Regions from separate parts of the Caballeronia eucalypticola genome, predicted to be linked through region 3. Evidence: predicted binding sites of a transcription regulator. Region 3 holds the regulator's gene; each other region holds the start of a gene.
What was found. The regulator HrcA, encoded in region 3, represses chaperone genes, less so after heat shock. The targets are predictions, from matches to a motif close to TTAGCACTCNNNNNNNNNGAGTGCTAA.

Region 1: rpoH (RNA polymerase sigma factor RpoH) is a predicted target of HrcA. The motif match lies at 2,740-2,766, and genes of this name have one in related genera.
Region 2: ACMX25_RS38770 (co-chaperone GroES) is a predicted target of HrcA. The motif match lies at 1,633-1,659, and genes of this name have one in related genera.
Region 4: ACMX25_RS27085 (co-chaperone GroES) is a predicted target of HrcA. The motif match lies at 2,453-2,479, and genes of this name have one in related genera.

Annotation. Positions count from the first base shown of each region.
Region 1 is NZ_JBLKRU010000030.1:86,757-92,777, reverse strand. Features, by position in the region: partial or broken gene ACMX25_RS28015 (cbb3-type cytochrome c oxidase subunit I) at 1-582, shown strand, start outside; gene cyoC (cytochrome o ubiquinol oxidase subunit III) at 582-1,190, shown strand; gene cyoD (cytochrome o ubiquinol oxidase subunit IV) at 1,191-1,523, shown strand; gene rpoH (RNA polymerase sigma factor RpoH) at 1,748-2,683, opposite strand; gene ACMX25_RS27995 (acyloxyacyl hydrolase) at 3,069-3,635, shown strand; gene ACMX25_RS27990 (nuclear transport factor 2 family protein) at 3,681-4,076, shown strand; gene leuA (2-isopropylmalate synthase) at 4,246-5,904, opposite strand.
Region 2 is NZ_JBLKRU010000076.1:18,444-24,464, reverse strand. Features, by position in the region: partial or broken gene groL (chaperonin GroEL) at 1-1,300, opposite strand, end outside; gene ACMX25_RS38770 (co-chaperone GroES) at 1,314-1,607, opposite strand; gene ACMX25_RS38765 (LLM class flavin-dependent oxidoreductase) at 1,908-3,266, opposite strand; gene ACMX25_RS38760 (hypothetical protein) at 3,420-3,710, opposite strand; gene ACMX25_RS38755 (acyl-CoA dehydrogenase family protein) at 4,162-5,379, shown strand; gene ACMX25_RS38750 (DUF3088 domain-containing protein) at 5,474-5,818, shown strand.
Region 3 is NZ_JBLKRU010000008.1:40,916-46,936, forward strand. Features, by position in the region: gene ACMX25_RS11715 (NAD kinase) at 1-545, opposite strand, end outside; gene hrcA (heat-inducible transcriptional repressor HrcA) at 763-1,782, shown strand; gene hemH (ferrochelatase) at 1,972-3,039, shown strand; gene ACMX25_RS11730 (RNA-binding S4 domain-containing protein) at 3,049-3,456, shown strand; gene ACMX25_RS11735 (hypothetical protein) at 3,428-3,589, opposite strand; gene ACMX25_RS11740 (hypothetical protein) at 3,860-4,045, opposite strand; gene grpE (nucleotide exchange factor GrpE) at 4,044-4,625, shown strand; gene ACMX25_RS11750 (thioredoxin family protein) at 4,652-5,047, shown strand; gene dnaK (molecular chaperone DnaK) at 5,247-6,021, shown strand, end outside.
Region 4 is NZ_JBLKRU010000028.1:88,196-94,216, reverse strand. Features, by position in the region: gene ACMX25_RS27095 (transposase) at 145-609, shown strand; gene ACMX25_RS27090 (GNAT family N-acetyltransferase) at 666-1,697, shown strand; gene ACMX25_RS27085 (co-chaperone GroES) at 2,559-2,849, shown strand; gene groL (chaperonin GroEL) at 2,957-4,597, shown strand; gene ACMX25_RS27075 (hypothetical protein) at 4,616-4,840, opposite strand; gene ACMX25_RS27070 (GDSL-type esterase/lipase family protein) at 4,998-6,021, shown strand, end outside.

The DNA of each region.
Region 1 (6,021 bases), on a different contig from region 3:
GGTTTCATGGGCGCGACGCGCCGCATGAATCACTACGACACGCCGGGCTGGCAGCCGTACATGGTCATCGCTTTCGTTGGTGCGTTGATCATCTTGCTGGGCGTTGTGTTCCAGATCGCTCAGGTCGTTGTCAGCGTCGTGAAGCGGAATTCGCCTGCGTACAAAGACGTTACCGGCGACCCGTGGAACGGCCGCACGCTTGAATGGGCGACCAGTTCGCCGCCGCCCGTCTATAACTTCGCAGTCGTGCCGGTGGTCCATGAACTCGACGCCTTCGCACACATGAAGGAACGCGGCCGTACGCGCCTTGCGCGCGAGGATTATCGCGACATCCACATGCCGCGCAATACAAGCGCCGGTTTGGTTATCGGCTTGTTCAGCCTGGCGATTGGTTTTGCGTTGGTCTAGCACATCTGGTGGCTCGCCATCGCGGGTCTGCTGGGCGTGGTTGTCACGCTGATCCTTCGTAGCTACGACGGCGACATCGACTACACCATTTCCGCCCAAACCGTCGCCGGCATGGACGGCACGCCGACGCCCACGACGCCAGCGCGGACGCAAGATCTGCAGGAGGCACTGTAATGTTGCAAAAGACTATCCCACTGGATCTACCGGGATCGCACGATGACCACGGCGCGTCGAATACGGTGCTGGGGTTCTGGGTGTACCTGATGACCGACTGCATTATCTTTGCGTCGCTATTCGCCGTGTTCGCTGTCATGGGCCATCAGTTCGCGGGCGGCCCGACCGGTCAGGACCTGCTCGAGCTTCCGCTCGTCATGCTGGAAACTTCCATCCTGTTGGTGAGCAGCATCACGTTCGGCTTTGGCATGCTAGCCGCTCAGAAGGGCAAGTCGGCTGCGCTGCTGGCGTGGCTCGGCGTTACGTTCCTGCTCGGCGTGGTGTTTATCGCGCTGGAAATCCACGAGTTCAGCACGCTGCTCGCGCAGGGTTACGGCCCTGACCGCAGTGCGTTTTTGTCCGCGTTCTTCACGCTGGTCGCGACGCACGGTTTGCACGTAGCCGTTGGCCTGATCTGGATGGTGGTCCTGGCGGTGCAGGTGATCGGCAACAAGAAGATCACCCCACGCGATCTGACGCGCCTCACGTGTCTCAGCCTTTTCTGGCACTTTCTGGACATCGTGTGGATCTGCGTCTTTACCTTTGTTTATCTGACGAGCGTCGTATAAATGGCAAACGCACATTCAATCGATACCGGCGCGGGCCACGGCAGCGTGCGCTCGTATGTCATTGGCTTCGTCCTGTCGGTCGTGCTGACGGCCGCAGCCTTCGGACTGGTCATGCAGCAGATGTTTGGGCCGACAGAATCGATCATCGCCATCGCGGTGCTCGCATTCATCCAGATCCTCGTGCATCTGGTGTTTTTCCTGCACATGAACACCTCTTCGTCGCAACGATGGAATCTGCTCTCGCTCGCATCCGCCGTGCTGGTGGCGGTGATCCTTATCGGCGGGACGTTGTGGGCGCTCCATAACGTCGGAGCGCACATCATGTCGCGCTGAGTTCGCAGAGAGTCTTTGCTGACTTGACGCATGGCGGCGCTAGAGGGAAACCTCTGGCGCCGCTTTTTTTGTTGGTGGCAGCAGGCCGACGGTCAGGTCCATTCGAGCAGGCAAAGAAAAGCCCGCCGTCTTGCGACGGCGGGCTTTCAGGTTTTCACCAATTCTTCGATACATAGAGCCTGGGCGCCGCCAAAACTCAGCGGCAAACCCAAAGCCCTAAACGCTTAAGCGTACTCGTGCAGCGCCGTGCGCATTTTCTTCATTGCGCTGGCTTCGATCTGACGAATCCGTTCAGCCGACACGCCAAACTCGTCCGCGAGTTCATGCAGCGTCTTGCCGCCCGAGCCGTCGTCTTCCACTTCGAGCCAACGCGCCTGAACGATCCGGCGGCTGCGTTCGTCGAGCGATTCGAGCGCGGTCGACAACCCTTCGCTTTGCAGCTTGTCGAACTGGCGCGACGCCAGCACGTTGGTCGGCTCGTTGTGCGAGTCGGCCAGATACGCGATAGGTGCGTACGATTCCTCGCCGTCGTCGATCTGACCTTCCAGCGCGATGTCGCCGCCGGAAAGACGCGTTTCCATCTCGGAAACTTCCTCGCGCTTCACATTCAGCTCTTTCGCCAGGTTATCGACCTCGTCCGGCGTGAACGCGTTGTGTCCGGTCTTGTGGCTGCGAAGGTTGAAAAACAGCTTGCGCTGCGCCTTCGTGGTCGCCACTTTCACCGTGCGCCAGTTACGCAGGATGTACTCGTGAATCTCAGCCTTGATCCAGTGCATGGCATACGACACCAGCCGCACGTTCTGTTGCGGATCGAAGCGTTTGACGGCTTTCATCAAGCCGATATTGCCTTCCTGAATCAGGTCGGCATGGGGCAGCCCATAACCCAAATAATTGCGGGCAATCGATACCACCAGCCGCAGGTGCGACAGCACGAGCTGACGAGCGGCATCCAGGTTGTCGTTGTCACGGAATTCGGTGGCGTACTGACGTTCTTCCGACGGCGTTAGCATCGGAATCCGGTTGACAGCCGAAATGTAGGCGTCGATGTTGCCGATCTGGCCGGTCAACATGGACGACTGCGCAAACGTCAGCGCACCTGCCGAAGCGGCCTTGGCCGGCGCCGAGTGTCCAGTATTCGGGAGGGTCATCGCATTGGTCACGCTGGTGTGCTCCTTATCAACAAAAAACCCGATGAAAAACCGGGTCTAGCAGGATATTAGCACTCTGCTATTTCGAGTGCTAAAGATTAGAGGGGCGATATGTGGGCAAGTTCCCATACGCTATTAGAATCGTTCCTCCAATAGCTTATAAGCGTTTTCCCTGATTGTTGCAAGATGCGAAACGCTTCCTCCGTCAAACTTACCGAAAGAAATTTGAAAGTTTTCGCACGAATTACCCGTCATTCAGGATTCGACGAAACTTAATTCCGTGTTTTCGCCATTCAGCAGAACTCTTCTGAGCACATTTTTGAGACCGTCTCTAAAATGGCGATTTGCTGCGACTGCGGCACGCCCCGTCTTGTGAGAATCCAGCCCCGGAGTATTCATGCAGAAGAACAAAAGTGTCTGGCAAAAGCGCTTTTCCTACGGTGCCTTGTTTGGTGCGCTCGTTTTGGCTTCGGCCACCGCCCGCGCCGATCAATTCGGTTTGCAGATCGCTGGCGGAGTGGCCGACCACGATGTCCGGAAGGCCGATGTCGGCGCAGTCTGGGATCCCAACTGGACGTGGTGGGAAATCGGCGGTTTCCACTTCACGGTTGTGGGCGAAGCGCACGTGGCCTACTGGGATATCCGCGAAAGCCAGGCATCGCATCCGGGCATCTGGGAATTCGGCTTTACGCCGGTGTTCCGGTTCATCAAGAGCTCGGGATGGATCCGGCCCTACGTGGAAGCGGGCGTTGGCGTGCGACTCCTGTCGCATGTCCGCGAGACCGAGACGCGGACCTTCTCCTCGTCCTTCCAGTTCGCCGATATGGTGGGCGTCGGCGCTCAATTCGGGGCGCACCAGAACTATCAGGCGGGCTTCCGGTTTCAGCATTTATCCAACGCCGGTTTCGAACACCCGAATCCTGGTATAAATTTCAGCCAGATATATTTGCAATACAACTTCTGACGGGGACCGCGTCCATCGGTTCCTCAAGCGCGCGAGGAATCGACGATGCCGGCACAACCCATCGACACGCCCATTGAGGCAATCCGTGAACTCGAGCGCGACCGTTTCCGCGCGATGGTCGACGGTGACGGCGAATTGCTGGACGCGCTGCTGGCGGAAAATGCCAGCTACGTTCATACCAATGGCAAACGCGAGACGAAGCGGCAGTTTATCGATGCCATCACCGCGGGGCGCCGGCGTTATCGGCAGATCGAGATCCAGTCGCAGGAGTTGATGCCGGGCGGGCGGGACACGTGGATCGTGTATGGGCGAGCGTTGCTCGAGATGGAGTCGAAGAACGGCGCGCTGTTGTTTCCGATCGCGTACACCGCCATTCACATTCAAGTCGATGGGCAATGGCAGTTGCTCGCGATGCAGGCAACACGCGTGGCGCTGGATTAGCACCGCTTCGACACCGTTCGGTTGGGCGTCGCGGTTCGGCTGGCGGGCCGGCGCCTTGTGAGCGGCAGCCGTCATGTCGACACCGGTTGTCGTGTTTTATCGCCTGCTTCGCGAGTTTCCCTCTGTCATTCAACTACTCGGCTATGCTTTCCAGAAAAGCTGAAGGTCCTCACGCAGCTACCGCTTCGCTTTCCATTTCCTTGCGCCCTGCCCAGCGCACGCGATTTGCCGCGCTGACGATGGCATCGGCGACTGCCTGAGCCGCGTTCGCATGCACGGCGACGCCGAACCGCATCGCTTGATCGCCAATCCGGCAGCCAACGAACACCGCCGTCTCACCTTTCGCGGTCGCGGCGGTTTCAAACGATGCCACCTCGATCGCGACACCCGCGACACTGGCAACCGCCGCGGCGACGGCTTGCGCGTGCGCTTCATCGGCGACCGCGGATACGGGCAGCTTCACGTGGCGTCCATCGAAATGCAGGGTTGATGCATCTGCTCGTGATGCCGGTCCTTGTGCGTCGAAGTATTCGCGCTTGAACAACGCGCAAATGGCTTCGCCGGACACTTCCGCGCCCGATGCATCGGCGACTTTCTGCACGGCATGGCTGAATTCGATCTGCACGCGGCGCGGCGGCGTAAAGCCCAGCCCGCGTTCAAGCAGAAACGTCGCGCCGCCTTTACCCGACTGGCTGTTCACGCGGATCACGGCGTCATAGCTCCGACCAAGGTCGGCAGGGTCGATAGGCAGATACGGCACGTCCCACACCGTACCCGTCTCACGCTGGGCAAAGCCCTTGCGGATAGCATCCTGGTGCGAGCCAGAGAAGGCCGTGAACACGAGATCGCCGGCATACGGATGACGCGGATGCACGGGAATCTGGTTGCAGCGCTCGACCACGCGGCGCACGCCATCGATATCGGAAAAATCCAGCCCTGGGTCAATGCCCTGCGTGTACAAATTCATCGCGAGCGTGACGAGATCCACGTTGCCGGTGCGCTCGCCGTTGCCAAAAAGACAGCCTTCGACGCGATCAGCGCCCGCGAGGATCGCAAGTTCCGCCGCAGCGACTGCCGTGCCGCGATCGTTATGCGGATGCACGGAGAGCACGATGCTGTCGCGATAACTCATGTTGCGATCCATCCACTCGACCTGATCGGCGAACACGTTCGGCATGGCCGCTTCTACCGTGGCCGGCAAGTTCACGATCATCTTGTGGTCGGGCGTGGGACGCCACATTTGCGCGACGGCGTCGCAGACTTCGCGGGAAAACGAAAGCTCGGTCATGCTGAACGTTTCCGGCGAATACTGATAGATCCAGTGGGTATCGGGGCGCGCGGCGGCGCACTCCTTGATGATGCGGGTTCCTTCTACAGCCAGCGCTTTGGTGTCTTCCTTGGACTGATTGAAGACGATCTTGCGAAACGACGGCGCAATCGCGTTATACAGGTGCACGATCACCCGGGGCGCGCCTTCCACTGCTTCAAACGTCCGCTCGATGAGTTCACGGCGCGACTGCACGAGTACTTCAATGGTGACGTCGTCGGGAACACGGTTTTCCACGATCAGCTTGCGCACGAAGTCGAAATCCGTCTGCGATGCCGACGGAAAGCCCACTTCGATTTCCTTGAAACCTACCGCTACCAGCATCTCGAAGAATTCGAGTTTGGCGTCAATGCTCATCGGGTCGATCAGCGCCTGATTGCCGTCGCGCAGATCGGTGCTCATCCAGATGGGCGCGCGCTCGATCGTGCGAGTGGGCCATCGGCGGCCGTTGAGGTTGACTTGGGGGAAAGGGCGGTATTTCTCGGAAGGGTTGCGCATCATCATCGTGGGCCTCGGCTGAACGCGTTGTACGCGTGAAAGCGCAGTCGTTGCGAGGCGGTCGAGCGGCCGGCGGCTTGCCGGCATCGTTCCAATGCGCGCTGTACAGGTTCGCGACGT
Region 2 (6,021 bases), on a different contig from region 3:
CGTTAGCGCCTTTCAGGCCGCTGATCGCTTGCTTGACGCGAATCAATGCAACGCCGCCGCCCGGCACAATGCCTTCTTCGACGGCCGCACGCGTTGCGTGCAACGCATCGTCAACGCGGTCCTTCTTCTCCTTGACCTCGATCTCGGTCGCACCACCCACCTTGATCACCGCGACGCCGCCCGCCAGTTTCGCCACGCGTTCCTGCAGCTTTTCGCGGTCGTAGTCGGAGCTTGCCTCTTCGATCTGGACGCGGATCTGCTTGACGCGTGCCTGAATATTCTTCGTGTCCCCGGCACCGTCGATAACGATGGTGTTTTCCTTGCCTACTTCAATGCGCTTGGCCTGGCCCAATTCCGCCAACGTCGCCTTTTCCAGCGTAAGACCGGTTTCTTCAGCAATGACTTGTCCGCCAGTCAGGATCGCGATGTCTTCGAGCAGCGCCTTGCGACGATCGCCAAAGCCCGGCGCTTTGACTGCCACCGTCTTCAGGATGCCACGGATGTTGTTCACGACCAGCGTCGCGAGCGCTTCGCCTTCGACGTCTTCCGCGATGATCAGCAGCGGTCGTCCCGCCTTCGCCACCAACTCCAGCACCGGCAGCAGATCGCGAATATTCGATACCTTCTTGTCGTGCAGCAGCACAAACGGATCATCCAGGACGGCGACCTGCTTGTCCTGATCGTTGATGAAATAGGGCGACAGGTAACCGCGATCGAACTGCAGCCCTTCAACCACATCGAGTTCGTCGTCGAGCGACTTGCCGTCCTCGACCGTAATCACGCCTTCCTTGCCCACACGGTCGATCGCTTCGGCGATCCGCTGACCGATCGATTCCTCGCCATTCGCCGAGATGGTCGCGACTTGCGCGATTTCCTTGCTGGTCGTGGTGGGCTTGCTGATCTTTTTTAGTTCTTCAACAGCGGCGATGACTGCCTTGTCGATGCCGCGCTTCAAGTCCAGCGGATTGAGACCCGCAGCCACGTATTTCAGCCCTTCTCTTACGATCGCTTGTGCCAGCACGGTGGCCGTGGTGGTGCCGTCGCCAGCGTCGTCGCTGGTACGCGACGCGACTTCCTTCACCAGTTGCGCACCGATGTTTTGCAGCTTGTCGGCCAGCTCGATTTCCTTCGCGACCGATACGCCGTCCTTCGTCACGATCGGGGAGCCGAAGCTGCGCTCCAGCACGACGTTGCGGCCTTTGGGCCCAAGCGTTACCTTCACTGCATTGGCGAGGATGTTGACGCCTTCGACCAGCTTCGAACGCGCGGTGTCGCTAAAGACAATTTCTTTGGCTGCCATTTCTGAAGCTCCGTTATTGTTGGGTGACTACGGCGACAATATCTTCTTCGCGCAGCACGAGCAGTTCGTTGCCGTCGACCTTGACCTGCTGGCCCGAGTATTTGCCGAACAGCACGCGCTCGCCGACCTTCAGGTCGGGTACGATGCGCTTGCCATCGCTATCACGCTTACCGGGGCCGACGGCAATGACTTCGCCCTGGTCCGGTTTTTCAGCGGCGCTTTCGGGAATCACAATGCCCGATGCGGTTTTTGTTTCCTGGTCGAGACGCTTGATGATGACGCGGTCGTGTAGCGGACGTAGGCTCATGGTTGGATTCCATTGTGGTGGATGACTAGCACTCCTCTAAGTTGGGTGCTAACAAGAATCGAGTATAAGAATCTGCGGTGGCTCGATCCAATAACGAATACGTGAAACGTTATCGGGGTTTGGCATTTGGCGAGCGACCAATCGTGGGCGTGTGAGCAATGCTTCGGAGCGATTCTACGAAGCTGCTTCGGCGCACGACGTTTCGGATATGCTCAGTAGTACTGGGTTGGTTCCCGATTGACAGCCGGTGTGGTTGCTCTTGCAACGCAGCCACCGGCAAGCGGCCTTTGCGCAGACGGGTCAACTCGCCGCGCGTTTGCGACTAGCCTGAGCGTAGCGATTCTCGGGACGTGAAAGCCCCAGGTTCTCACGCAGCGTCGCGCCTTCATACCCGGTGCGAAACAGTCCGCGCCGTTGTAATTCCGGCACCACCAGCCCGGCGAACTCGGTCAGCCCGCCAGGCAACCATGGCGACATGATATTGAAACCGTCCGCGCCTTCTTCCTCAAACCATTGCTGTAATTGATCGGCAATACTCTCCGGTGTCCCCACGACCTGTTGATGTCCGCGGGCTCCCGCTATGCGCAGGTAGAGGTCGCGAATGCTCAGGTTCTCGCGGCGCGCCAGATCGAACAGCAATTGCTGCCGGCTCTTGCCGCCATTCGTTTCCGGCAGGTCGGGCAACGGCCCGTCGATGGGATACTTCGACAAATCCACGCCACCGGTCATTTTCGACAGCAAGGCGAGGCCGACATCGGGATGAATAAGGTCCTGTAGCGCGTCGAACTTCGCGCGTGCCTCGTCGTGGGTCCTGCCGATCACCGGGAAGATACCCGGCATGATCTTGAGATCGTCGGGCTGCCGGCCGTATTTGGCGAGCCGTCCCTTCACGTCCCCATAGAATGCCTTGGCTTCGTCCAGGGTCTGGTGCGCAACGAAGATCACCTCCGCGGTTTGCGCGGCAAGCTCGCGGCCGGAATCCGATGCCCCCGCTTGCACGACCACGGGCCAACCCTGCGGCGAGCGGGCGACGTTGAGCGGGCCACGCACTTTGAAATGCTTGCCGCGATGGTCGAGCGTATGGAGCTTGTCGGCATCGAAATACACGCCGCTGTCACGGTCGCGAATGAAAGCGTCGTCTTCCCAACTGTCCCAGAGACCTGCGACGACGTCATAGAACTCGCGTGCGCGCTCATAGCGAACTGCGTGTGCCGGGTGTTGCTCGAAGCCGAAGTTCAGTGCTTCCGTTTCGCTGCTCGATGTAACCAGGTTCCAGCCCGAGCGGCCGCCGCTCAAGTGGTCGAGAGATGCGAACTTGCGCGCGACGTTGAACGGCTCATTGAACGTGGTGGAAACGGTCGCAATCAAGCCGATGTTTTTCGTGACCACCGACAAGGCAGCCAGCAGGGTTAGCGGTTCGAAGTGGTCAGCGCGGGCCGTGCGCGAGAGCGAGGCGAGATTCGTGTCACGGATACCTACGCTGTCCGCGAAAAACACCGCATCGAATTTCGCACGCTCGGCGATCTGCGCGAGTTCAGCGTAGTGCGAGAAATCGAGCCCGCCAGTCAAATGCGTATCAGGATGACGCCAGGCAGCAATATGGTGCCCTGTCTCCATCAGGAAAGCACCTAGCTTGATTTGCCGCTTGGCCTTGCTCATTTGTTTGCTCCACGTCGTTGGGTCGTGCGGATAGGGGGATGCATATTCTTGGGCGTTGACACGTTTTCAACAATCAACAATTTTTGCTTTGCATATTCGGCGCAACGGCTAATGGATCGCTAACCGCTCCATAAGCCCCGGCAAATCCTATCGTCACGCCACAAATACATCCGCGAGGTTGCCGCTCAGGCCGTCGGCGGTCAGCGTATGGTTGTGCACACGTTTGTTATAGATAGTCACCTGCTTCAATGTGACGAGGTCGATGATCGGCAAATCGCGACCTACGATCTGTTGAAACTGCCTGAAGTAATCCACTCTTTTATGCGGATCGTTTTCCACCGCCGGGGTTTCCAGCAGCCGGTCGACCTCCGGGCTTTGATAGTGTGTTGCGTTCGAAAACGGTACGCCTGCCTTGAAGTTGTGCGACCAGTAGAGACGTTGCACACCGACCATCGGATCGAAGGTATTGCCTAGGAAATTCGGGTCCAGTGACCGTGTACACGCGGTCGAATAGTCTGAGTTAGGTACGGGCTCTAGGCCGCCGCCTCAACGAAGTAATGAAGGAATCTTTATCATCAACCGCAGATCGGTCAGCCAGTTCGAACGGTGCCCGCTTACCGTCCATCTTTGCAGCAGCGCACATATAGAAAGATGAAATCGATAGAGCAATACCGCGAGCCCGCGACTACATTATTGTGCTGCTCAGGTATCGCTTAAGTAAATCGCCAGGTATCGCACCGGGCGAACAGAGGGATCTTCACCAAAGCGATTCGCAGATCGTAAAGCTCAACCAGATGTTCGCCGATCCGTATGCGGCTCAATTATCGATTCGCCACGGACGATGCCCTGGTTCAAGGAGCCCTGCGCTTTACGCTATTAAAAGGAAATAACAAGCATGAATGCACCATCTGAAATTACCGCGACGTCACAGCTGGATGCGGCGCTTGCCGCGTTGCCAGCGTTGGCGAAGGAGCTAGGCCGGGACGCCGCGGCGCGCGAGGCACGACGTGAATTGCCGTTCGATGGTTTTGCGTTGTTTCGCAAGTCCGGTCTTGGCTTGCTGCGATTGCCAGTCGAATGGGGCGGACTGGGCGGCTCATTGCCGGAGTTGTTCCAGGTGATCGCGACCCTCGCTGCGGAGGAATCGAACATAGCCCATGCGCTGCGTATCCATTTCGACCTGACCGAGTCGCTCCTGTTATCGCCGCGTGCAGCGTTCAACGACACTCAGATCCAGCGCTTGCTGGACGGTGCAATATTCGGCGGTGCGTCGACCGAGCGGGGCACATCGCGGCCCGGTGAAATAGGCACGATCCTGCGGCGCGATGGCGACGACTATCGTGTCACGGGAAAGAAATACTACTCGACCGGAACAGCATTTTCCGACTATGCACGTATCAACGTGCAAGATGAAAACAACAACAACGTGGTCGCTATCATTCCGGTCACCCGAGCGGGCGTCCAGATACTGGATGACTGGGATGGCATGGGCCAGAGGATGACCGCCAGTGGCAGCCTGGTCCTCGACAACGTACAAGTCCACGCGAACGAAGTCGTGCCAAGAGGCGCTTCGACCCTGGCAGGACGCCATGGCGGCGCATTGCGTCAACTGCACCTCGTTGCAGTGGCTGCGGGCATTGTCCGCAATATTCTTGCGGATGCTGAGAACTATGTGCTCAAGCATGGACGCCCGGTGCTGCACAGCCCGGCGGCATCTGCGCGAGAGGATCATTTCGTCCAGCAAGTGGTTGGCGATCTTGCGGCTCACAGTCACGCGATTGATGCGCTGGTCGAGCAGAATGCACGCGTGCTGGATCGGTCGGCTAATGCCATCCGCGCCCAAGCTGACAACGCTGAAGAACTGGTATTGCAAGGTGCGTTGGCCACGGCCAAGACACAGCTGGTGGTTAGCAAGCTGGCGTTGCATGCGGGCGAGCGCTTGTTTGAGGCAGGCGGCGCTTCCGCCACATCGCGTGTGCACAATTTCGATCGTCACTGGCGCAACTTGCGCACGATCTTCAGCCACAACCCGTTGTTGCACAAAGCGCGAGTGATCGGCGGTTATCAGTTAAACAGCGACACCACGCATCTGACCGAAGGCCGCGTGTTCTGAAGGTGTTCTAAGTGATTTCCAACGCTCCGCCAAGGGCACGAGGATGGTTCCATTCGTCTCTCAGCCGGCATTCTTCTTCAAGGATTTCCAAATCGTGAGCCAAGACCTTTTACTGCTGCTTGAGCCGGGTTTCACCGATCCAAAATATCCGGGTGAGCGTTTTATCTGCCCGGATGGCGCACCTATTGAAGGCCTGCTGGCCAGCGATCCGGCAAAGACCTCGCGCCTTGATATTCACCGTCTGCCATTTGCGCGCCCGCGTGAGGCCGTCATCGCTGCCCTGGATGAGGAGCACCAGAGCTTGCCCGTGCTGATTCTGGGAGACGAACATCCGGTGCCCGCCGGCGCACATACGCTCGGCGACAAACACTTCGTGACCGACACGCGTCGAATCCTGGATCTGCTTGCCGAGCGTCATGGTTTTCCAAAGGTGCATTGACCGGACCGTTGCCAAAGAAAGGCCCCGGTTTTTGAACTGGTCCAGGAAGGCTGGACCCCGTTGCTTTCGGTTGTCGCGCCAGACAAGAAACCGTCTGCGGAATTCAAGAGATTTGTCGCAGCGCGACTATCTGCAAGTTCTTCTTTAGAAATAAGTTTTTGTTGGTTCGAATTTCCTTCCTGTTCTCGCATAGTGGCAATTGA
Region 3 (6,021 bases):
ATAAGTCCGTCTGAGCGCTGGTTGTACATGAAGCGCCCATCCACCGACACGCGCAGTTCCGCCATGCCCGAGAAGCCGCTTCGATTCACCACGACGTCATTGAACGCCAGAGCGTGATAGATCGGCCGGCCGTCGCGGACAATGCGCGCTTCGAGCAAGGTCCGCTCTTCACGCTCGAAACTGCCGGCAAGCATCTGCGGCACGAGCTCGTGCATTTCGGCCAGCGAGATGTCTGTAATGAACCCAAGCCGCCCGTGATTGACGCCGATCAACGGCGTGCGATACGGCGCGAGCTGCCGCCCAATGCCGAGCATGGTGCCGTCGCCGCCGAGCACGACCGCCACATCTGCACGCGCGCCAATTTCCTGCGCGGTCAACGCGGGGTAGTCGGTCACGCCAACGTCATGCGCCGTTTCTGCTTCGAACACGACGTCAAAGCCGCGTTTCACAATACACGCGGCGAGCGCCGTCAGCGGCTCCCTGATGCCGGGTGTATTGTTGCGCCCCACGAGCGCGACAGTCTTGAATTGGGTACCTATTTCCATGCCGGCATTACACCATAGGTAAGTGTCGAAAAGAACCGCGTGCCACGTCCGACGCGGCTACGGGTTGTGTATACGCTAAGCGCCGGGCGTGACGGGCAATTGTCGCTAGAATGGTGTGGATCATGAATTGATGACGGGTGAATGACAAAATGACGTCCACCGGCATCGCCTATTTGGTGTGCTCGCTGCTTCCTTACACGTTGAGCTAAAATTTCCCATGCTAGACCCACGTGCCCAGACCCTCCTCAAGACGCTAATCGAGCGCTATATCGCCGAAGGTCAGCCGGTCGGTTCCCGCACGCTGTCGCGTTATTCCGGACTCGAGCTCAGCCCGGCCACCATCCGCAACGTCATGTCGGACCTGGAAGACCTTGGGCTGGTAGTGAGTCCGCATACGTCGGCGGGGCGGATTCCCACGCCGCGCGGCTACCGGCTCTTCGTGGACACCATGCTCACCGTCGAAACGACCGACGACGAAGCCATGACCTCCGCTGTCAAGATCAAGCTGCAGGGCGGCGAACCGGCGAAGATCGTGGCCGCCGCCGCGAGCGTGCTGTCGAACCTGTCCACCTTCGCCGGCGTCATTCTCACGCCGCGCCGCAGTCACATGTTCAAGCAGATCGAGTTCATGCGGCTGTCCGACAAGCGCATCCTGCTGATCATCGTGACGCCGGAAGGTGATGTGCAGAACCGCATCATGGCGACCCAGCGTGACTACTCGCCGTCGCAGCTCACCGAGGCGTCGAACTATATCAACGCGAATTTCGCCGGCTTGTCCTTCGACGAAGTACGCCGCCGACTGCGCGAGGAAATCGACGCGTTGCGCGGCGACATGACCTCGCTGATGCAGGCAGCGGTGGCCGCGAGCGTCGACGAAACGGATCAGGGCGACACCTTGCTGATTTCCGGCGAACGCAACCTGCTGGAAGTCGCGGATCTTTCCTCCGACATGGCGCGGCTGCGCAAGCTTTTTGACGTGTTCGACCAAAAGACGAGTCTCCTTCAATTACTCGATGTCTCGAGCCACGCGCAAGGCGTGCAGATATTTATAGGCGGCGAGTCGAATCTCGTGCCCATCGAGGAAATGAGCGTGGTGACCGCGCCCTATGAAGTGAACGGGAAAATCGTGGGCACGCTGGGCGTGATCGGACCCACGCGGATGGCGTACAACCGCGTCATTCCCATTGTTGATATCACCGCGCGCCTGTTGTCCCTCTCGCTCAGTAGCCAGCAGTAGTGCAATAAGCGCCAACAAGTTGTCTGCCGATGCGGCCCGCAAAATGCTGTGGATCCCTCTGGCAGACAACCCATCTTGCCTTGCCACAGCCCCGTGCACCACTCGGCCGATCGGCCGATGTTGCGTTCCGAAACCCGCCGCTATAATGGGTTTCACTTACTTACACGGGCTTCACGGCCTCTTTCCGTTATGCGCTACGACCTCGAGTTGCCTTCGCAGCCTTCCGCTTCGCATCGCGTTGCGGTGCTGCTGATCAACCTCGGCACGCCGGACGCGCCCACGGCCAAGGCCGTGCGCAAGTACCTCGCGCAGTTCTTGTCGGACCCGCGCGTGGTGGAGATTCCGGCGCTCGCCTGGCAAGTGATCCTGCGGCTGGCCATTCTGCCGTTTCGCAGCCGGGCGTCAGCGAGAAAATATGCCCAGGTCTGGCTGCCCGAAGGCTCGCCGCTGAGGGTCAACACAGAAAAGCAGGTGGAGGGATTGCGGCGGTTGTTCATGGTGAACGACTATCACGTGATCGTTGACTACGCCATGCGCTACGGGACGCCCGGCATTCCGGCCATGATGAATCAACTCAAGCTGGAAGGCGCCGAGCGCGTGCTGCTTGTTCCCATGTATCCGCAATATTCGTCGTCGACCACGGCCACCGCGTTCGATGACGCATTCAACGCCCTACGGCGCGTGCGCAATCAGCCGGAAATTCGCACCATTCGCCAATACGCCGACCATCCGGCCTACATTGGCGCGCTGGCCGAGCAAGTTAGGGATTATTGGCGGCAGCACGGCCAGCCGGACTTTGCGGCCGGCGACCGGCTGGTGCTCAGTTTCCACGGCGTTCCCAAACGCACCATGGATCTCGGCGACCCATATCACGATCAGTGTCAACAGACCGGTTCGTTGCTGATGGCGGCGCTCGGGTTGTCGCCGGTCGAATGCCGGGTGACATTCCAGTCGCGTTTTGGCCGCGCGGAATGGCTGCAGCCTTATACCGCGCCGTCGCTCGCCGAACTCGGTGCGGCGGGCGTGAAGCGAGTGGACGTGTTCTGTCCAGGTTTTACGTCGGATTGTCTGGAAACCATCGAGGAAATTGGCATTGAAGTGCGCGACGAATTCCTGCACGCTGGCGGCAAGGAATTTCACCGGATTCCGTGTCTGAATGCATCGCCGGCGTGGATCAAGGCGCTGGGCGAAATTGTCGCGCAGCACTTGCAGGGATGGCCGGTGCAGGCGCCGCAAACGCTTAGCGCAGCCGCATAGAACGAGCTAATGAACTACCAGATCTCCACCGACCCGGGCGCGCGCCTTCGTATCGACAAATGGCTGTGGGCAGCGCGTTTTTTCAAAACACGCTCCCTTGCCAGCGACGCCGTCGAGAAGGGCCGAGTGCGCATTGGCGGTGCGAACGTGAAGCCGTCGAAGGACGTGCGAGTTGGCGATCTTGTAGAGATCGAGATTGAACACGTGCTTTGGCAAGTGAACGTGCTGGGAATTTGTGAAGTGCGCGGTCCGGCGCCCATTGCGCAGACGCTTTACGCGGAAACGGACCCTGGACGTGAAAAACGTGTGGCGGAAAGCGAGCGGAGGAAGACGTATCGTGAGCCGGCAGCGGCATTGCAGGGTCGCCCGACGAAGCGCGACCGCCGCATTATCGACAAACTTTCAGGTTCGGACTGAAAAAGTGTTCCATGGTGGCCGAGACGCCGCCGTACTCCGTAGTGTGGTCGTTGACCGCACCGGACATACAAATGGTCGTGGTGCCACCAACGAGTACCAACGCGACGATCGCAATAGCAAAGGTCAGTTTCATTGGGCACCCCCTGTAACGCAACAGCTCTGAAAAACGGGCGCTAGAGCGGGCTTGATACGAGCTTTAGCGATAAAAAAACTTGGATTCGGGCGTTCGTAAGGTTAGGGTTAACTAGGGCTCCCGAAGGCATGTTCGAAGTGTAGGCGAGCAAATCAACCGGCTCAATCTGAATCTGATGACGGGCTCAAAATGGTTGTAACCGGTCATTTCTGCAGACTAGAAATAGCCCCGGAAAGCACGTGCAACCCCTTGAAAACGCTTGATTGAGCCTCAGATGAACGGCTTGGGACGAGCGCAGGATGTCCCCGCTTCAAGCGCACTGACCGTCGATTGACCCCGTTGTGTTTTTGCAACGTTGAGTTGGCGGTTATCATCGGCAGCCTTTTGATGAATCGAAACCGCAACGTCGGGTCCGATTTCATCCGTTTTCACCCATTGCAAAATCTCAAGCGACATGGAAAACACGCAAGACAATACCGCGAGCCAAAACCCCACGCCTGCCGACGATACCGCGGCGGCTCAAACTATCCATCAAGCCGGCGCGCCGGACGGGACGTCCTCCCCGGATAACGTCGACGCAAACGAAACCGCGGCATTGCTCGCTGAAGCGCAAGCGCGTGCCGCGTCGTTGCAAGAAGAGTTCTTGCGCGCGAAGGCCGAGACCGAGAATGTCCGGCGCCGTGCACAAGAAGATGTGCAGAAGGCGCATAAATTCGCGATCGAAAACTTCGCGGAGAATCTGCTGCCGGTGCTCGACAGCCTGGAAGCCGCGCTGACGCATTCATCCACCGACCTGGCGAAAGTCCGCGAAGGTGTTGAACTGACGCTGCGCCAACTGACTGCCGCGCTTGAAAAGGGCCGTGTCGTCGAGGTGAATCCGGTTGGCGAGAAGTTCGATCCGCATCGCCATCAGGCTATTTCCATGGTGCCGGCCGACCAAGATGCGAACACGGTGGTGTCGGTGCTGCAAAAGGGCTATGTGATTGCTGACCGCGTTCTGCGTCCGGCACTGGTCACCGTCGCCGCACCGAAATAAGCGTTTCGGCAAAAGACGTCGCCGTCATGGCCAATATCCCTGTCGACGCCACCGCGTTTGCCGTTTTCGACATGCAGGAACTGAGTGCCGAGACGTTCGATGCCGGCCTTGAGTCGGCGGCGGACGAGTTGGCCATCGTGTTTTTCTGGGGTTTCGAGTGCTTCAATTGCGAAATCGCGAAAAAGGCAATGCTCGCAAAACCGGACGAGATCCGGGCGCTCGGGTTGAAGTGGTTTCACAGCAACGTTTACGAGCATCGCGATCTCGGTCGCCGTTTCATGTTGCATGGCGTGCCAACGTGGTTCTTTTTTTTCCGGGGCAAGCGCCTGGGAAGAGCCACCGGATGGCATGGGCTTGGCCAGTTCGAAGCCGCTGTCGCCGCCGCTCGCGAGAAAATCCGGGCGCTCGAAGCGAAGGCTTGAGCCAGGTTCTCCAGGGAAAGTTTCAGATCGCCTGAAAAAAAGCGGAAAAGCATCGGTTTTTGGTCTTGAAATCGATGCGAACGCTCTTATTTGGCGTACAGGGTTAAATTTTGGGCGTCCAGCTAGCCGATTCGACTATGAACCACGTCGGAAACGCAAAAACGGACTCGCTGCAATCAAAGTCAGGAGAGTGATAAAAATGGGCAGAATCATTGGTATCGATCTGGGCACGACGAACTCGTGCGTCGCGATCATGGAAGGCAACACGGTCAAGGTGATTGAGAACGCGGAAGGCACGCGCACCACGCCGTCGATCATCGCTTATGTGGACGACAACGAAATCCTCGTCGGTGCGCCGGCGAAGCGTCAGTCGGTCACGAACCCGAAGAACACGTTGTACGCAGTCAAACGGTTGATCGGTCGCCGTTTCGACGAAAAAGAAGTGCAAAAAGACATCGCATTGATGCCGTATAAGATCGTGCGCGCCGATAACGGCGACGCCTGGGTCGAAGCCCGCGATCAAAAACTGGCACCGCCGCAAATTTCGGCAGAAGTGCTGCGCAAAATGAAGAAGACCGCTGAAGACTATCTCGGCGAAGAAGTGACGGAAGCCGTCATTACGGTTCCTGCCTACTTTAATGACAGCCAGCGTCAGGCTACGAAAGACGCGGGCCGTATTGCCGGTCTGGACGTGAAGCGCATCATCAACGAACCGACCGCAGCCGCGCTCGCGTTCGGCCTGGACAAGAACGAAAAGGGCGATCGCAAGATTGCCGTGTACGACTTGGGCGGCGGCACGTTCGACGTATCGATCATCGAGATCGCGGATGTTGACGGCGAGAAGCAGTTCGAAGTGCTCTCGACGAACGGCGACACGTTCCTCGGCGGCGAAGATTTCGACCAGCGCATCATTGAATACATCATCGGCGAGTTCAAGAAGGATCAAGGCGTCGATCTGTCGAAGGACGTGCTCG
Region 4 (6,021 bases), on a different contig from region 3:
CCGGCCCATGCCGGCAGATTCGAAGCGTCGGGCCGAAGTACATGGTTCGGCCATCGGGCATCTGTGGCGGGAAAGCTGACGAGGGACCGTTCGCCGTGATTCGCGCTAAGCGCAAGTGGGAATTTCTCGAAGATACGGTTTATCGTGCGTGGTCGAAGCAGTTTGCGCTGGTCGAGCGGCGCTATCCGACGGCCGGATCTGCGCGGCATCTGTCTGATCGCGACGATGTTACGTATCTATTTTATGCAGCAGTGCTTCATTTTGTTGGACCCAGAAATGGAAGAAGCGTTGTTTGAGGTGCCACTGTATCGCGAGTTTCCCGCTCTTAGCGCGGGCATGACACGTTCGCCGGATAAAGCCCATTTTTTTCGGCTCCGACATCAGCTCGCAAGGCATGGACTGGCAGCTCAAACGCTCGCGGCGGTAAATGAGACTGTGAGGGGAAAGACGCTTGATGCCAAAGGCTGGTCCGCAGTTGATGCCATCTTGCTCGGCGTGCCGGAGACAGTTCTGGAACTCGGGATCCAGAATGAAGTCTTCGTCGGAAGGGTTCGAACTATGCTTGCAAACGTTTCGACAACTTCAGCTTGCGTTCATTGCGTTCATTAACCCACTGTTGCGCTTCACCTTTGAAACCACCAAAAAACTGATCGCCGAGACCTATTTTGAAAATCTTCGCCGACGAAAAAGGTACCTACTGCGGCATGCAAGACAGGATCGTGCCGCCTGTTGCTGCGCCCGCTAGACCGATTGATGAGTCTGCCGCCTTTTCGATTTTTCATGAGAAGTGGTGGCTCGATATCGCATCCGATGGGCACTGGAGCATGGCCAAAGTCAAGCATGGTAACCAGTTGCTGGGCCAGTTGCCTTACTGTTCCACCCGCAGGGGCGGGTTGCGCATTTCGCATTTGCCGCCGCTAACGCACACGTTGGGTCCGATCATCAAACCCATGGGCCTTGATGAGCCTCGCGAACAGCATCATCGCCAGACCGTGACGTCGGCACTTATTGAACAGCTTCCGGACTTTGACAGCTTCTATCAGCTGTTCGACCCGCGTATTGAAGATGCGCTCGCTTTTTCCCTGCACGGGTTTGCGGTATCCGTGCGCTATACCTTCCAAGTTTCACCAGAGCGCACGGTTGCCGAGGCTTGGGCACGGATGCATAGCAAAACCCGGAACGTCATCCGTAGTGCCGAAAAGAAGCTGACAGTCGCGCCGGTCGCCACGCCGGATGAATGCGTACAGTTCTATGAGGCAAATCTGATTGAACGTTCGCGTAAGAACGCATACGGAAACAGCGTAATGCGCCGACTAGTCAATGCGTTCGTCGATCGGGAAGCAGGGCAATTGCTAGGCGCGTACGGCCCCGGAGGGCAACTCGTCGCTGCGATCGGTCTTGTATGGGACAGGCACGCGATGTACTACCTAATGTCATCACGCGAAGCCGGAGCGCACAGCGGCGCGATCAGCCTGCTGATCTGGGCGGCAATGCAAGAAGCACTCAAGCGAAAACTGACATTCGATGTCGACGGCTTCTATAGCGTTGGCACCTGCAAGTTTCTGGAGGGATTTGGAGGTACGTTGAAGCAGCGTCTTTGTGTCGAGCGCGCGAGTACGCTGTTCTCCGTTGCGCGTACTCTGAGGCGCCGGATCGTAACCGACTCGGGGACAGGGTTTTCTTCCCCAAACCTGTAACTCAGCCATTTGATTTGGTCGAGCCCGCGCATCCGTTGGCGCAGGAGCGCGATCTTCTCGTACAGGCGCACCGTCTTCACATCGAAGCCTAACTCCGATTTCCGGCACTACGTTCTCCGGTTTTGCCTCACACGAAAGTTATGGGATCTGTCATGCTGAGGACGCTTTCGGCGCGGCGGTGCCACAAACCCGATCCCCAACTCGATCTCGATAGCCATCAAACAGCTTCAGTTGTTAATACAGCCAGCGACTACTCGCTTTTCCAGCCGAAGCCCCGCTGATTCCGAGATCGACCCATGTGGCATCAAATCTTTTTTCCATCCGGCCTTCGATGAAGCTGAAGCACACGCGGGTATGTCCTGCAGCGAAGTATTCACCCAAGCGCGTAATACCGGATTGATCAGTTTTACCGTTCGATTCACCGGCTGCGACGGGTGTCGCCGAAACACCGCTTCGAGCTTGCGCAATAAGGCTGTGCGCTTGTGCTGCTCGGGGCGTGTAAGCACCTAAAAAGCCGGAGCGACGACTCTCGTCGTTAGTTGCAGGAAGACTAGGGATAAGCTGCGTAGCCTATGGCTTTCAAAGACGTCATGGCGCCGTTAAACTTCTGATTTTGCTGCAAATTTCCTCGATTTCCCGTTGCTGTTATGGCAAAAAGTCGTTCAGGTTTCGGCGAATTTCTACAGTGGCTCCATATTATTTCTCGCCCCTCCTCACACTCCCTTCTTGAAATTACCGGGCGGTGTGCCATATACTTGGCACTCGTCGCACGAGAGTGCTAACAGTTTTCCGGCCGGTGGCCTTGTGGCTCATCGGACGGGTTTCCCGCGTTTTTATAGTCTCAGTTAGAGAGGAGTGTGTATGAACCTTCGTCCTTTGCACGATCGCGTCATCGTTAAACGTCTGGATCAGGAAACCAAGACTGCCTCGGGCCTCATCATCCCCGACGCTGCTGCTGAAAAGCCGGATCAAGGTGAAATCTTGGCCGTCGGCCCGGGCAAGCGCGATGACAAGGGTACGCAAAACGCCCTCGACGTCAAAGTGGGCGATCGCGTGCTGTTCGGTAAATACGCTGGTCAGACCGTTAAGGTCGACGGCAATGAACTGCTCGTGATGCGCGAAGAAGACATCATGGCCGTCCTGGTCAAGTAATCAGCTTCAAGCCCATGGCGCTCCGGCCGGCGCGATCGAACCGCTTTTGCGAGTCTCGTCCGGCCCGGTAAAAGCCAGAAAACTGAAACGAATCAAGGAGTTTGAATATGGCAGCTAAAGAAGTCGTATTTGGCGATATCGCCCGTGCAAAGATGGTTGAAGGTGTGAACATCCTGGCCAACGCGGTCAAGGTCACGCTGGGCCCGAAGGGTCGTAACGTCGTTCTGGAACGCAGCTTCGGCGGCCCGACGGTCACGAAGGACGGTGTCTCGGTCGCGAAAGAAATCGAACTGAAAGACAAGCTCCAGAACATGGGCGCGCAAATGGTGAAGGAAGTTGCTTCCCGCACCAGCGACAATGCCGGCGACGGCACGACGACGGCAACGGTTCTGGCTCAGTCGATCGTCCGCGAAGGCATGAAGTACGTTGCATCGGGCATGAATCCGATGGACCTGAAGCGCGGCATCGATAAGGCAGTGACCGCTGCTATCGAAGAATTGCGCAAGATCAGCAAGCCTTGCACGACGAACAAGGAAATCGCTCAAGTTGGCGCGATTTCGGCTAACAGCGATTCGTCGATTGGTGACCGTATTGCTGAAGCAATGGACAAGGTCGGCAAGGAAGGCGTGATCACGGTTGAAGACGGCAAGTCGCTGGAAGACGAGCTGGACGTGGTTGAAGGCATGCAATTCGACCGCGGCTACCTGTCGCCGTACTTCATCAACACGCCGGAAAAGCAAACCGCGATTCTCGAAAACCCGTTCGTGCTGCTGCACGACAAGAAGGTGTCGAACATTCGTGACCTGCTCCCGATTCTGGAACAAGTTGCGAAGGCTGGCCGTCCGCTGCTGATCATCGCTGAAGATGTCGAAGGCGAAGCTCTGGCAACGCTGGTTGTGAACAACATCCGCGGCATCCTGAAGACCGTTGCCGTGAAGGCTCCGGGCTTTGGCGATCGTCGTAAGGCCATGCTGGAAGACATCGCGATCCTGACCGGCGGTCAAGTTATCGCGGAAGAAACCGGCCTGACGCTGGAAAAGGCTACGCTGGCTGAGCTGGGTTCGGCTAAGCGCATCGAAGTGGCGAAGGAAAACACCACGATTATCGACGGCGCTGGCGAAGCTTCGGCAATAGAAAACCGTGTCAAGCAAGTTCGCACGCAAATCGAAGAAGCAACGTCGGATTACGACCGTGAAAAGCTGCAGGAACGTGTTGCCAAGCTGGCTGGCGGCGTTGCAGTGATCAAGGTTGGCGCTGCTACCGAAGTCGAAATGAAGGAAAAGAAGGCACGTGTTGAAGACGCACTGCACGCAACGCGCGCAGCTGTGGAAGAAGGCATCGTGGCGGGCGGCGGCGTTGCGCTGATCCGCGCTCGTCTTGCACTGAAGGACTTGAAGGGCGACAACGCTGATCAAGACGCCGGCATCAAGATCGTGCTGCGCGCGATGGAAGAGCCGCTTCGCCAGATCGTCACGAACGGCGGCGAAGAAGCCAGCGTCGTGGTGGCAGCAGTTGCAGCCGGTACGGGCAACTTCGGCTACAACGCGCAAACCGGCGAGTACGTCGACCTGGTGGAAGCCGGTGTCGTGGATCCGACCAAGGTAACGCGTACGGCACTGCAAAACGCGGCATCGGTGGCAGGTCTGCTGCTGACGACTGACTGCGCTGTGTCGGAACTGCCGAAGGACGATGCTCCGATGGGCGGCGGTATGCCAGGCGGCATGGGCGGTATGGGTATGGACATGTAATTTCGGGCCTGGCCTGAATTACAGGGCAACGCGGGCTTCTTTCGGAGCCTGGCGTTTGCCAAAACGAAAAACCCGCATCGGCAACGATGCGGGTTTTTTTATGGGTGCACGCGCTAAAACGCGGATGTCCTGGTTTCGCCGCGCGAGGCTTGGAATCAGCGAAAATGGTGAGGGGATGCGCGCAAAGCAGTTCACATGTTCGCCATGGCGACGCTTTACGACTTGATGGGAAAATACGTCCATGGACGTCTGACGGCTTCTGGCGAGCTTGCTGAACGGATAATCGATTGATGATGGGCGAGTTCGTTCCCGAGGTCATAGTTGAACATCTGGTGCTCAGGCATTGCAGCAGATACACACACCAAACATGTCGAACCTAATCGGATAGGGTGCCAGGGCTATGTCCCGTTTTCGTAAAATCTTAGTCGTCGCGTTCTGCGGTGTACTGACCGTAGCCAGCCTGATTTATGTCAGGCTCGCGCTGCCTTACCCGTTCCGCCGCGCGGCTGCCGCGGTCACTACCGGGCCGGCGACGCCATCTGGCAGCGTACGATTTGCGGTGCTCGGGGATTCCGACAGCCAGTCCTTCCACGACAACCTCACGTTGGCAGATCCCAGCTTGCGAGGAGGCCCTTATCGCGCTACTACCTGGCAGTGGACCGAGGTCCTCGCTCGACTGAGGGGCGACCAGATCGACCCTGGCGAATGGGGAGCTTGGGGAACCGGCGCCTCTCGCGCTTATTTCGATGAAGCTTTCGGTCTTCTCGCCCGGACGCCCCGCAAAGACGATTATCGATACAACTTTGCCGTCAGCGGCGCTACCTGCAGCCAGTTGATGGGACATCCGCTGCGCCAGGCGATCCGTCTCGTTGACCTGATGAACACAGAGCCACAACCATGGCGAGGCGGCATTGTGCTGATCCGGATTGGCGTCAACGATATCGGCGGGGAGGACGTACTCGACGAGTTGTCACGGGATCCGGCTGCGTCGCATCCCGCGGCCTTGATCAACGCCTGTATTGGCGCAATCGGCGAGACAGTCGCCCTGATCCGCAAACAGCACCCGGATACCTATATCGCACTTGTAGGCGTGCTCAACAATGCAGATTGGTCGGTCGACTTCAACAAGTGGCAATCAGCCCGGGAGATAGCGAATATCAACGCGGGCATGGATCTCTTCGACAATGGCTTGCGCAAGCTTGCCGAGGAGAATCGTCGCGTTGCCTTTCTTGATGATCGTGCCTGGTTCAGGAGCCTTTGGGGCGAGCGTGACGACCATGGTCGCCCGCTTTACAAGTCCGTTCATCTGTCACCGGGCTGGGCAATTACCAATACATCAGGCGATGACCCGCACAATGCTGTTCTTTCCGACGGTCATGCGGGCGTAGTTTGGAATACCCTTTGGGCGCAGCATCTTGTCACGT